Regions from separate parts of the Rhizobium sp. Pop5 genome, predicted to be linked through region 1. Evidence: predicted binding sites of a transcription regulator. Region 1 holds the regulator's gene; each other region holds the start of a gene.

Region 1 (4,209 bases):
CGGCTCTGCCCGTACAGGTCTATATGTGGGCAAACGAGGCCGAACGTGCCTTCGTGGAGCGTACTTCGGGTGCCATCATCGTCCTGCTCCTGTTCCTGATCGTCATGAACATGGGCGCCATCCTCTTGCGTCGTCGCTTCGAGCGCCGCTGGTAAACGGAGTTAAACATCATGAACATGTTGACGGAAGCAGCAGTTGAAAAGGCGCTGGATCGGAAGATGAGCAACGTCCCTTATAAGATGATCGGCCAGGATGTCTCGGTTTACTATGGCGAGAAGCGCGCGCTTTTCGACGTGAACCTGAACATCCGCGAAAACACCGTAACCGCGCTGATCGGCCCCTCGGGCTGCGGCAAGTCGACCTTCCTGCGGAGCCTTAACCGCATGAACGACACGATCGACGGCTGCCGCGTCACCGGCAAGATCACGCTCGACAGCGACGATATCTATGATCCCGATATCGACGTCGTCGAACTTCGCGCCCGCGTCGGCATGGTCTTCCAGAAGCCGAACCCGTTCCCGAAGTCGATCTATGAGAACGTCTCCTACGGCCCGCGCATCCATGGCCTTGCCAAGTCGAAGGCCGATCTCGACCAGATCGTCGAGACCAGCCTGCAGCGCGCCGGCCTCTGGAACGAGGTCAAAGACCGCGTGCACGAATCCGGCACCGGCCTGTCGGGCGGTCAGCAGCAGCGCCTCTGCATTGCGCGCGCCGTCGCCGTCAGCCCCGAAGTCATCCTGATGGACGAGCCCTGCTCGGCGCTCGACCCGATCGCCACCGCCAAGGTCGAAGAGCTGATCCACGAGCTGCGCGAAAATTACACGATCGTCATCGTTACGCACTCCATGCAGCAGGCCGCGCGCGTTTCGCAGCGCACCGCCATGTTCCACCTCGGCAATCTCGTCGAGGAGAACGACACCGACAAGATGTTCACCAATCCGGACGATCCGCGTACCCAGGACTACATCATGGGTCGCTTCGGCTGATTTTGGCGACACGAAGCCTTCCCGTTATTCGAGGATAAAGCCCCATGGCATCGACACATATTTTTTCCGCTTATGATGATGATCTGAAGTTCCTGTCCAGGCGGATTTCCGAAATGGGCGGCCTGGCCGAGCAGATGGTCAGCGAATCCGTCCGCGCTCTCGTCAACGGCGATACCGCGCTGGCGCAGAAAGTCATCTCCGACGACGTGATCCTCGATCACGCCGAACGCGAGATCGGCGACAAGGCGATCGTCACCATCGCCCGCCGTCAGCCGATGGCCTCGGACCTGCGCGAAATCATGGGTTCGATCCGGATCGCCGCCGATCTCGAACGCGTCGGCGACCTCGGCAAGAACACCGCCAAGCGCGTCATCGCCGTCCAGAGCACCGGCGTTCCCCGCAAGCTCGCCCGCGGCCTGGAGCATCTGTCCGAACTGGCGCTCGTCCAGCTCAAGGAAGTGCTCGACGTCTACACGACGCGCGCCGCCGACAAGGCGAATGCGATCCGCGAACGCGACAACGAGATCGACGCGATGTACACGTCGCTGTTCCGCGAACTCCTCACCTACATGATGGAAGATCCGCGCAACATCACGAGCTGCACGCATCTTCTCTTCTGTGCCAAGAACATCGAGCGCATCGGCGACCACGCCACCAACATCGCCGAGACGATCTACTACATGGCAACCGGCGCACAGCCGGAAGGTGATCGTCCGAAGGACGACAGCGCCAACACCGTTGGCGCGGTTACGGAATAACGGTTCCGGACCAGTCGCCCGGACCAGAAGATCGCGTGCGCGCCCATCCGGGCGCGCAAACAGGTCGCAGCCAATTCTGAATTTGCGCAGGATGCATTGCTTAAATCACCCCCGGTTTAAGGATCATGCGCGAGGAGACCGACACGCATGATCCCGAGAGTTGCAGTTGTTGAAGACGAAGAAGCGCTCAGCGTGCTTCTTCGCTACAATCTCGAAGCAGAAGGTTTCGAGGTCGATACCATCCTTCGAGGCGACGAAGCCGAAATCAGGCTTCAGGAGCGCACGCCCGACCTTCTCATCCTCGACTGGATGCTGCCCGGCGTCTCCGGCATCGAGCTCTGCCGGCGCCTGCGCATGCGGCCGGAAACCGAGCGCCTGCCGATCATCATGCTGACGGCGCGCGGCGAAGAAAGCGAGCGCGTCCGCGGGCTTTCGACGGGCGCCGATGATTACGTCGTCAAGCCCTTCTCGACCCCCGAGCTCGTCGCCCGCGTCAAGGCGATGCTACGCCGTGCCCGTCCGGAGGTTCTGTCGACGGTGCTGAAATGCGGCGATATCGAACTCGACCGCGAAACCCATCGCGTCCATCGCAAGAGCCGCGAAGTCCGCCTCGGCCCCACCGAATTCCGCCTGCTGGAATTCCTGATGTCGTCGCCGGGCCGGGTCTTCTCCCGGTCGCAGCTTTTGGACGGCGTCTGGGGCCACGACATCTATGTCGACGAGCGCACCGTCGACGTCCATGTCGGCCGCCTGCGCAAGGCGCTGAACTTTTCCAACATGCAGGACGTTATCCGCACCGTCCGCGGCGCCGGCTATTCGATGGAAGCCTGAGGGCTTCCATTCTAACCGCTGACAATCCTGGCAAAACCCGCGATGTCATCCTCGCCATTCTGCCGAGGGTCTGCACGCGCCGACTTGATCGACAATCCAAAACCTGAGCTTCCGTAAAGCTCCATAAAAAAACGGGCCGCTCGGCCCGTTTCTGATGTCCAGCGATGTCACACGCTCAGCTGACGCGGGCTGCTGCCCTGCGGCGCTCGTTGACCGGCTGGTAGGCAAGCCGCTGATGATAGCTGCAATAGGGCGAGTTGTCGGGGGATTCGCAGCCGCAGAAATGGAAGTCTTCCTTCAGCGGATCGCCGACCGGCCACTTGCAGGTGCGCTCGGTAAGCTCCGTCAGGCCGAGACGGCGGGAAATCGGCACAACCACGTTGCCCTTCGGCACGTATTCCATTTCCTCGATCGTTTCGATCTCGATCTCTTCCTTCAGCATCGTTGCGCCCTGCTGGCGGGTAACGGTGCGGGTGGCGATGCGCGAGGCATAGTTCGGGGCGCGCGGCGCCGACGTAGTACGCTTGGGCGCTCGCGCCGTCGTGGCCGTGCCGCCGGCCTTGGCGCGGCCCGGAAGGCTCAGTCGATGAACCTTGCCGATGACAGCATTCCTGCTCACTCCGCCAAGCTGCGCCGCGATCTGGCTGGCGCTCAGCCCTTCGGACCAAAGCTTCTTGAGTTTTTCGACCCGCTCGTCTGTCCAGTTCATGCCCTGTCTCCACCTTTTGCGTTGGTGATGGCAGAATCCCTCACCGTTGTCCCGGAAGCCTCCGAAACAAGAAACGCCTGATCAATTTTGGTGACTAGTTCCGCCGCATGCAGTCTAGTAATTGAACTTTAACCTAGTGTGAGGCTGACTCCGTGACAAGAGTCGCGTGAATCCGGATGAATCGAATTTCGGGTTTTCCCCAACTTGCTGCCCCTGCGTGTCATTTCTGCAATAATGCCTGTTGAAGACTTGAAATGCCGCTGTACACGCTTGCTGCATGCGCTAAGGGCGCAGTTTTGTTGACATTGCAGCGCGAAAAGGAAATAGTACCGCTTGCCGCCGCGAGGCGGCATTTTTGATTTTTCGGGCCTGGTTTCTTAGCCGGAGTCAGTTGCCCCATAACTTTTAGATCAGGAGATCGCGCCATGGCTGAAGCCGCGCCGCTTTATGACACCTATTCTCGTGCCCCGCTGCGGTTCGAGCGAGGCGAGGGCGTGTGGCTGATCACCGAAAGCGGCGAGCGATATCTCGATTTTGGCGCCGGCGTCGCCGTCACATCGGTCGGCCACAGCAATCCGCATGTTGTGGGCGCGCTGAAGGAGCAGGCCGACAAGGTCTGGCACCTCTCGAACATTTATGAAATCCCGGGTCAGGAGCGCCTGGCAAAGCGCCTGACGGACGCCACCTTCGCCGACAAGGTTTTCTTCACCAATTCGGGTGCGGAAGCGCTCGAATGCGCGATCAAGACGGCGCGCCGCTACCAGTTTTCCAAGGGCCATCCCGAGCGGTTCCATGTCATCACCTTCGAGGGCGCTTTCCACGGCCGGACGCTCGCGACGATCGCCGCGGGCGGCCAGGAGAAATATCTCGAAGGCTTCGGCCCCAAGGCGCCGGGCTTCGATCAGGTGCCTTTCGGCGATATCGA
Region 2 (4,209 bases), 950 kb from region 1:
CGTCGCCGAGCAGAGTGACATTCGAACTCGTCCAGGGCTTCAGCGGAACGGAGGTCCTCATCTTGACATCGTGGATCGTCGAAGGCTCCGTCATGCGAATGAGAGCACGCATGTGCGGGTGCCAGTCCCGGGTGAGCTCCAAGCCGAGGTCTCTCAATTGTTCGCCGCCGAGGCCGGTCGTGTCCCGCGGGAAATTTTGCCGAGCGCCCCATATGCCCCAGCCGATGCTGTCCTCGTCGAGTGCTTCGACGAAATCCGGCCAGCGAGCAGCAAAATCGGGATCGCTTCGGCTAGAGGCGAACTCCAGCGAGTGAATGATTGCGCCGAAACCCATCGGCGCCATGATCAGCGACATGCCTCGGAACATTTTGTCCGACAGCAGAGCTTTCGTCTCGACCGTCATGGGAAGTTTGCCGCCGAGCGATAGCATTCCCGTGTCTTCCAGACGCGCTTCCGGCAAGCGTTGCTTGCGTACCGCGGAGTTCGTGCCGTCCGCACCCACAAGGACATCGCCTGTCGCAAGGCTTCCATCCTCGAAGCGAGCGGTGACCGACCCGTCGGCGTTACTTGTATAATCTTGAAGCCTCTTCCCGAAGAAGACGTCGTCTTCAAGTCCTCTGAGCAGAACCCGCCTCAGCGTCTTTCGAATGACGTTCTTTTCACCGTCGAGAGCGTTCGGGCCTGCATCATCGATATCGAAGTTCAGCACGTCGCCCAGCTGTTCGGTGAGCATGTTGAAATAGCGCGGCGACCTGGCGCAGGTGGCGACATAGAGGTCGTAGAGGTGGCCGGGGATGCAGGCTTTCAGCGCTCGGCTTCCAGCCGGGCTGATGCCGACGCGATAACCGCCGGTGTCGGTGTTCGGAGCAAGGTCGCGCTCATAAACCGCTATGCCTATCCCTGCTTGCTTGAGCAGATGCGCGAGTGCCAAACCGCCAGTTCCGGCGCCGATAATCAAAACCTTCATGGTGCTACCTCTCGTTAAGGTTGGGATCGATGGAGAACGCGGCGGCGATCTGCCTCAGCCACTCTTCCGTCCAGGTAATGCGCTGGGCCCTGAGGTCCTCGACAATGCTGTTGACCCAGGACAATTCGGTTGCATGAAGCGCTCGGACATATTCCATCTCGAGAAGAAAGAGCCTTGGAACGGCCTGCGCTTCCTGCAAAGCCTTGTCGATCCGTCGAAGCTCCGACTCGATGGCTCTTGCCCTGAGCTCAAGCTGGCTCGCCACATCCTCAGGCGTAAGCAGAGGAAGAAATGACATGGCTGCGGGAAATTCCGGATATTCCCGCGTCAGGGTCGACAATATCGCCCGCATCCATTCCAGCGCGACGTCGCGGCCCTTGTCGGTGATCTCGTAAACGGTCCGCTCGGGACGCTTGTCGTCCCGGATCGTTTTCTGGGGGGTGATCAAACCCTCGCGTTCGAGCCGCTGGATTGTTTGATAGAGGCTTGCCCTCTGCGTGACATTGATTACCTCGTCTTTGCCGCGTTCCTTGATGAGCCGCTGCATTCGGTAAGGGTGCAGCGGCTCTTCAATGAGCATTGCAAGGACGGCGAGCGCGATTGGGGAGCGTTTGATTGTTGTCATGGTCGTATCATTACTAGTTATTTTATGACTATTCAACTGCGATCTGAATTTGTGGGCTCCTGGTCAATGCTGGGCTGGACCGATGACCGTGAATCCGTCGCCGGCCGATCCGGCCGTTTCCCAAGCACAAGTTTCCGCGATAAGGTAATAGGGCCCAAAATTTCATACGACTGTCACGAAGCGGTTCTATCCGCTGCGGCTTGTCACTCATCGGATGCGTCAGGAGAAAGCCCATGTGGCTCAGCAATTTCACCCTCGTTCTCCCAAACGAGGTGGTGAGCGAAGGTTCCGTGCGTGTTGAGGACGGCGCCATCGCCGAGATCAGGGCGGAGCCGCTTGCCGGTGCTGCCATCGATGGTGGCGGGCGGCTGCTGATGCCCGGTTTCGTCGACCTGCACGGCGACATGATCGAGCGAGAGATTGCACCGCGGCCAAATGCGCATATGCCGATCGATTTCGGCATTCACGAACTCGACAAGAAGCTTGCCGCCGCAGGTGTTACGACCGCCTTCGCTGCCGTCTCCTTCGCGACCGAAAGCGTCTACGGCCATGTGCGCTCGCTGGAGACGACGTCGGCCGTGATCGAGGGCATCAACCGGCTGCGCGACGATCTCCTGATCGACCATCGCGTCCACGCCCGCTACGAGATCACCAACGTCGGCGCGGCCCCGGCGCTCGAGCGGCTGCTGAATGCCGACCAGATCGATATGGTTTCGCTCACCGACCACACGCCGGGCCAGGGCCAGTACAATAACCTGCAGAGCTATATCCTCAGCATTTCCGAACGCCGCGCCATCTCCGAGGAGATGGCGGCCGAGATCGTCGCCAAGCGCATCGCCATGCGCAACAATCCCGAGATCGAGACCAAGCTGAAGGAGATCGTCGCGCTGTCGCTGAAGCATAAGCTGTCGCTCGCCTCACACGACGACGACAGCGTCGAAAAGGTCGCCGAGATGCATGATCTCGGCGTCACCATCAGCGAGTTTCCGGTCACCGCACCTGCGGCCGAAGAGGCACGCCGTCGCGGCCTCTGGACGCTGATGGGCGCCCCGAATGCGCTCCGCGGCCAGTCGATGTCCGGCAATCTCAGCGCCCTCGATGCCGCCAGGGCCGGCCTGCTCAGCGTCATCGCCGCCGATTACCATCCGGCCGCCTTCGTGCCCGGCATCTTCAAGCTCGCCGACACGGTGGAAGGCGGCCTGCCGGCCGCCGTCGCCATGGCGACCGCCAACGCCGCCCGCTCCGCCGGCCTGATGGATCGAGGCGAGATCGCCATCGGCCAGCGCGCCGATCTGGTGGCGGTCGAGCCGGGTGACATCAATCGCATTCGCGCCACCTTCCACGCCGGCCGCTTCGTCTACAGCGACGGGACGCTGCATCCGCTGCGGGCGCTGGCGGCTTAGCTTTTAAAGAATCTGATTCTCGCTGGGTGGCAGGGCCTTGCAATGCGTGCAGCGGTTGTGTTGTTAGACGTAATTGCCATAAAGGCGGCTTCTGCTTGAGGGTCTCCAGGATGATGCCTTTATGCAATATTCTGGAATGATCTAACTTTGCGCGAGACGCTTATGCCCATACGGCGCCATGCGGCCATTCTGGCGGTCCTTCTTCAGCCGGCGCTCCTCGGTGGATGCGACGCGTTTGGCTTCCATTCGTGGCGTTGGAACCAGAAAATAATTGTGGTTGTGGAAACGCCCACTGGGAGGCGCGTGGGAGAGTCCGTGCAAAGCGTCGGCTGGTCCGAAAGTCCTAGTTGGGCTCGTTTGGGTGACAGCGGCGGTGGATTCAGCAGCGATCTCGCTGGTGAAGCGGTCGTCGTGGAGCTTGCTCCAAGTAGATACATCTTCGTGCTTCCGAAAATATATGATGGTTTGGCGAGCGAGCAGGTTTTCAGGCCGCCTCTTAGCAGATCAGGAAATGCCGCGAGCCTTCGTGAAGAAATCAGAGCACAAAACGATCACTTGGAGCGGTTGAGACAGACGAGGGACGTTCCAAGGTCTTCTTATCCGGCGTTGGTAACGTTTTCGGATCTATCCGATCCCGCAACGGCACAAAAAGTCGATCTGGGAAATCTTGAGGCATCGTTTGGCTCAGGGTATCGACTTGTATCCATCAAACTCGCCATCACTGATGAGGCTAAAACTGAGGGCATCGTCGAACGAGTCCTTGGGCAAGGCTTCTTCGAAGAGTGGGCCAGAAAGCGCCAAGCTGCATTCACAAGCAGCGGTCCTTTCAAAAGGCTTCCCTTTGCTTTTCAGCTTTCCCGAAACGATTTCATAGCCGGAGAATAGCGCATGTTTATTTGTCTGAACTGGTGATGCGATCCCGTTGAGGAAAAGCAACCTGCTTAGTGCAGATAGCAGCGTAGTGTCTAACCGCAGTCCCCGATCAGCGAGATGAGCTGAGCCTTGGGCGCGACGGCCGAAGCCTCGTTGCCAATAGCTTTACCGCCTTCCATTGTCACTCGGCCTTCAGCAAAGAGCCGCAGCGCCTGCGGATAGATCTGGTGTTCCACGGTGAGTACGCGCGCGGCAAGGCTTTCGGCCGTGTCGCCGGAAAGGAGCGGGACAGCGGCTTGGCCGATCACCGGACCCTCGTCCATGCCTTCGGTGACGAAATG
Region 3 (4,209 bases), on a different replicon from region 1:
GCCAGCGGCTGTCCATCGCCGAGGCCGCCAAGCTGACGGATCTTGACCGCGCTACCGTGCGCCGCTCGCTGCTGACGCTCGCCGAACTGGGTTATGCCGATTACGACGGCAAGTTTTTCACGCTGACGCCGAAGATCCTGCGGCTTGGCCATGCCTATCTCGCCGCCACGCCGCTGCCGGCGCTACTGCAGCCGCATCTCGATCTTCTCTCGGAGAAAGCCGGCCAGAGCGCCTCGGCCTCGGTGCTCGACGGCACCGAAATCGTCTATATCGCCCGCGCCTCGCAGCGCCGCGTCATGTCGATCAATCTCACTCCGGGCAGCCGCCTGCCCGCCTACTGCGCATCGATGGGCCGCGTGCTCCTTGCTGCCCTGACCGAGAACGAAGCGCGCGCCATCCTGGCCCGCAGCGAGCTGAAGCAAAACACGATAAATACCAGGACCGACCCGGACGAACTCATTGCCGAATTCCGCCGCGTCCGCGCCGAGGGTTACGCCATCATCGATCAGGAGCTGGAAATCGGCCTCTGCTCCATTGCCGTGCCGATCGACAACGACCGCGGCGAAACGGTGGCGGCGATCAATATCGGCGCGCCGGCCGCCCTCGTCCCGGCCGCGGAGATGAAGGAGCGTTATCTCAAGCTGCTGAAGGAAACTCAGGCCGCGCTGCGGCCGCTGCTGCGCCGGTGACGACAAGCAGTTCCAGCAAAAGTGCGCTGGCCCGGAATGCGTAAAGAAAGAGATTGAGCGGCCCCGGCCGGTGACCGGGGCCGCTCAATCGTCAATGCGTCAGGTCGAGCGAAGCGGTCAGGTCGCCCATCGGCGGCTGGCCGTTGGTGCGCAGCGCCTCGTCGCGGGCGACGATACCGGGCAAGACAGGCAGATCGTAGCGCGCGGTGATGAGGCGGATGATGGAGGTCGTGTCGTACTGGGTATGATCGATCGTGCCGCCTTTGGCGAAGGGCGAGATGATGAAGGCGGGAATACGGTTGCCCGGGCCCCAGCGGTCGGCCTTCGGCGGCGCGACATGATCCCAGAAGCCGCCATTCTCGTCATAGGTGACGATGACGAGCATATGACCCCATTGTGGGCTCTTTTCCAGATGCGAGACGATATCGGCAAGATGCTGGTCGCCGCTCGACACATCGGCATAACCGCCATGTTCGTTGAGGTTGCCCTGCGGCTTGTAGAAGGAAACGGCCGGCAGCTTGCCCGCGTCGATATCCTTCAGGAAGGCTTCGCCGGCAAGGCCGCCGTCCTTCAGATGTTCGGCGCGCGCCGGCGTGCCGGGCGCGAAATTGGCGAAATAGTTGAACGGCTGATGGTGGAACTGGAAGTTCGGTACCGGCGTGGCGTTCTTGCCGTCCAGCGCCGCCTGCCAGGCGCCGCTATACCAGGCCCAGCTGACGCCTTTCAGCGACAGCAGATCGCCGATGGTGATCGCATGCTGCGGCGGCAGTGTCGTCGCCGCTGCCGGATCGGCCAAGGCGGTATCACCGTCCTTGGCCGGCGGATTGGCGCTCGGCTGATAGGGTGGCTGCATGGTGTTGACGGCGTAGAAATCGGGCGTCAGCGTGCCGTCGGAGACGAATTTCGGGGCGCCGTCGAGCGCCGACTTCGGGGCGTTGTCGGCCACAACAAGCGACGTGCCGTCGGCATCGACCTTGGCGATCACCGGCTTGGCCGGGCTCTTGTCGGCGTCGGGGTAATAGGGCGCACAGGCGCAAACCAGCGCGAAGTGGTTGAGGAAGGAGCCGCCGAAGGCGCCCTGGAAGAAATTGTCGGCAAGGACGTATTTCTTCGCCACCTGCCACATCGGCAGGATGGAGCCGTCATAATGGCCCATGACGAGGCTGCCGGAATCCGCCCAGGCGACGAATTTGTCGTTCTTGCCGCCGTCGATCTGCATCTGCTCCTGATAGAAGCGGTGCCAGAGATCGCGGGTGATGACCGTGGGCGCTTGGGCAAAACCCTTGGGATCGTCGATCGCGAAGCTGGCATTGGCAAGATGGGCCGACTGGGCCTCGGTGACGGCGGGCGTCACGCCCTTGGCGGTCAGGCCGCCCCAGGCCGGCGGCAGTTCGGCAAGCGGCTGCCCGTCGCGGTCGAGCTGGCGCGCCTGGTCAGCGGTGACATTGGAGAGACCGTTGGCGCCGGGGAAGCCGCCATAGAGATTATCGAAGCTACGGTTTTCGGCATAGATGACGACGATATTGTCGATCTTGTCGTAACCGGCAGGTGCGGCATGGGCTGCCGTCACTATCGCGAGCGGCATCATGGCCGATCCGGCGAGGCAGAGGGCGTTGAGGAGTTTCAGTCTTTTCACGGGTAGAGACCTCATGGCTAGGGGGCGTTGGCTAGAGGGAGCGGGAAACGCTCGGGGGCGCACCGACGCTATTCCCGCCGTCTATCAACATTGTGACATCAAGGTTACAGCGAGGCGGCCGTCATCAATTTGTTGCAACGAGGTTCGATCATGAAGGAAAATAGGCCTAAGCTATTGGAATTCTTATCATGTCGACAAAGACGTTCTGGCTGCTGCGCTCCGGTTTGGCAGTCAGCCTGGGTGCCGCGGCGCTCTGTGTGGCCATTCCGCCGCTGCGGCAAAGCAGCGCGGCCGCCGCTGCCGGCGTCCATCCAGGACCGATGTCACGCGCCGAGGCCTTCGCCCGGGCCGAAACGCTGACTGCGCTCGGCCGCAAAATCTTCTTCGATCCCTCGCTGTCGGCCTCAGGCCTCCGGGCCTGCTCGTCCTGCCATGATCCCGCTCACGCCTTCGGCCCAGCATCGGCCAAACCGGTCGAGATGGGCGGCAAGGATATGAACCAGCCGGGCCTGCGCGCCGTTCCGACGCTGCGTTATCTGCAATCGATGCCTGCGTTCACTGAGCATTATTACGACTCCGAGGACGAGGGCGACGAAAGCGTCGACAACGGCCCGACGGGCGGCCTCACCTGGGACGGCCGGGTCGATCACGGCGCCGACCAGGCGAAGATCCCGCTGCTCTCACCCTTCGAGATGGGCAACAGGGATGCGGCCGAAGTCGCGGCGAAACTGCGCAGGGCGCCCTATGCCGACGCCATCAAGGCGGCCTTCGGCGAGACGGTGTTCGACAACCCCGCGGATACTTTCGCCGCCGCCGCCGAGGCACTCGCCACCTTCGAGCAAAGCGGCCCGGACTTCTATCCCTATTCCAGCCGCTACGACGCCTTCCTCGCCGGCAAGGCGACGCTGACGGCGCAGGAATTGCACGGCCGACAGTTGTTCGAGGACCCGGCCAAGGGCAACTGTTCGAGCTGTCACCTGAGCGAACCTGCCAATGACGGCGAGCCGCCGCTCTTTTCCGATTTCGGCTTCCTCGCCCTCGCAGCCCCCCGCAACATGGCGATCCCGGCCAATGCCGACCCTGGATATCACGACCTCGGCCTCTGCGGCCCACAGCGTACCGACCTGGCCGGGCACAGTGAATATTGCGGCTTGTTCCGCACGCCAACGCTGCGCAACGTCGCGCTGAAGAAGAGCTTCTTCCACAATGGCTATTTCCACACGCTGCGCGACGTCGTCTCCTTCTACGCGACCCGCGACAGCGACTCCGGCCGCTGGTATCCTCGCAACGCCGACGGCACGGTCCAGCGATATGACGACCTGCCGCAAGCCTATTGGGACAATGTCAACCAGGACCCGCCCTTCGGCAGGAAACCCGGAGATGCGCCGGCGCTGACCGACCCCGAAATCGACGACATCGTCGCTTTCCTGGGGACACTGACGGATGCGGACTTACAGCCCGAGCCGACCGGGCACTGACGCCATCGCGAAACGGCTGAGGATTACGACAATCTCCGGCCGCCTCCTTGCTACTTCGATCTAGGCTCAGGACCTTTGATTAGAGCCAAAAAATGACGGTTGCTGCGATGCAGATCACCAATCTTGAATCTGATTTGCAGCCCTTGGAAATCCGTCCGATCCGCGGGAAGATCATCCCGCTCTAATTCTTGGGAGTTCTCATGGAAAATCACGAGCCGTTTCTGCGAGAGGCGATTGCGCTCTCGAAATCCGCGATGGCAAACGGCGACGAACCGTTTGGCTCGGTACTGGTAAAGGACGGCGAAGTCATCCTACGCGCCGAAAACAGCGTCTTCACCGGCCACGATATGACAAACCACGCCGAGATGAACCTGGTTAAACTTGCGGCACAGCACTACGACACTGC

Evidence for each region. The regulator PhoB, encoded in region 1, activates phosphate uptake and scavenging genes when phosphate is short. The targets are predictions, from matches to a motif close to TGTCATNNANCTGTCAT.
Region 2: the regulator PhoB is predicted to act here: its motif matches at 1,753-1,769, upstream of NE852_RS07530 (alpha-D-ribose 1-methylphosphonate 5-triphosphate diphosphatase).
Region 3: the regulator PhoB is predicted to act here: its motif matches at 2,445-2,461, upstream of NE852_RS24535 (acid phosphatase).

Annotation. Positions count from the first base shown of each region.
Region 1 covers NZ_CP099399.1:141,661-145,869, forward strand. Annotated here, with positions in the region: gene pstA (phosphate ABC transporter permease PstA) at 1-155, shown strand, start outside; gene pstB (phosphate ABC transporter ATP-binding protein PstB) at 171-986, shown strand; gene phoU (phosphate signaling complex protein PhoU) at 1,031-1,744, shown strand; gene phoB (phosphate regulon transcriptional regulator PhoB) at 1,892-2,575, shown strand; gene NE852_RS02885 (GcrA family cell cycle regulator) at 2,751-3,284, opposite strand; gene NE852_RS02890 (aspartate aminotransferase family protein) at 3,710-4,209, shown strand, end outside.
Region 2 covers NZ_CP099399.1:1,089,523-1,093,731, forward strand. Annotated here, with positions in the region: gene NE852_RS07520 (NAD(P)/FAD-dependent oxidoreductase) at 1-967, opposite strand, end outside; gene NE852_RS07525 (PadR family transcriptional regulator) at 972-1,592, opposite strand; gene NE852_RS07530 (alpha-D-ribose 1-methylphosphonate 5-triphosphate diphosphatase) at 1,826-2,995, shown strand; gene NE852_RS07535 (hypothetical protein) at 3,311-3,880, shown strand; gene purN (phosphoribosylglycinamide formyltransferase) at 3,961-4,209, opposite strand, start outside.
Region 3 covers NZ_CP099400.1:143,593-147,801, reverse strand. Annotated here, with positions in the region: gene NE852_RS24540 (IclR family transcriptional regulator C-terminal domain-containing protein) at 1-689, shown strand, start outside; gene NE852_RS24535 (acid phosphatase) at 781-2,325, opposite strand; gene NE852_RS24530 (cytochrome-c peroxidase) at 2,514-3,803, shown strand; gene NE852_RS24525 (nucleoside deaminase) at 4,004-4,209, shown strand, end outside.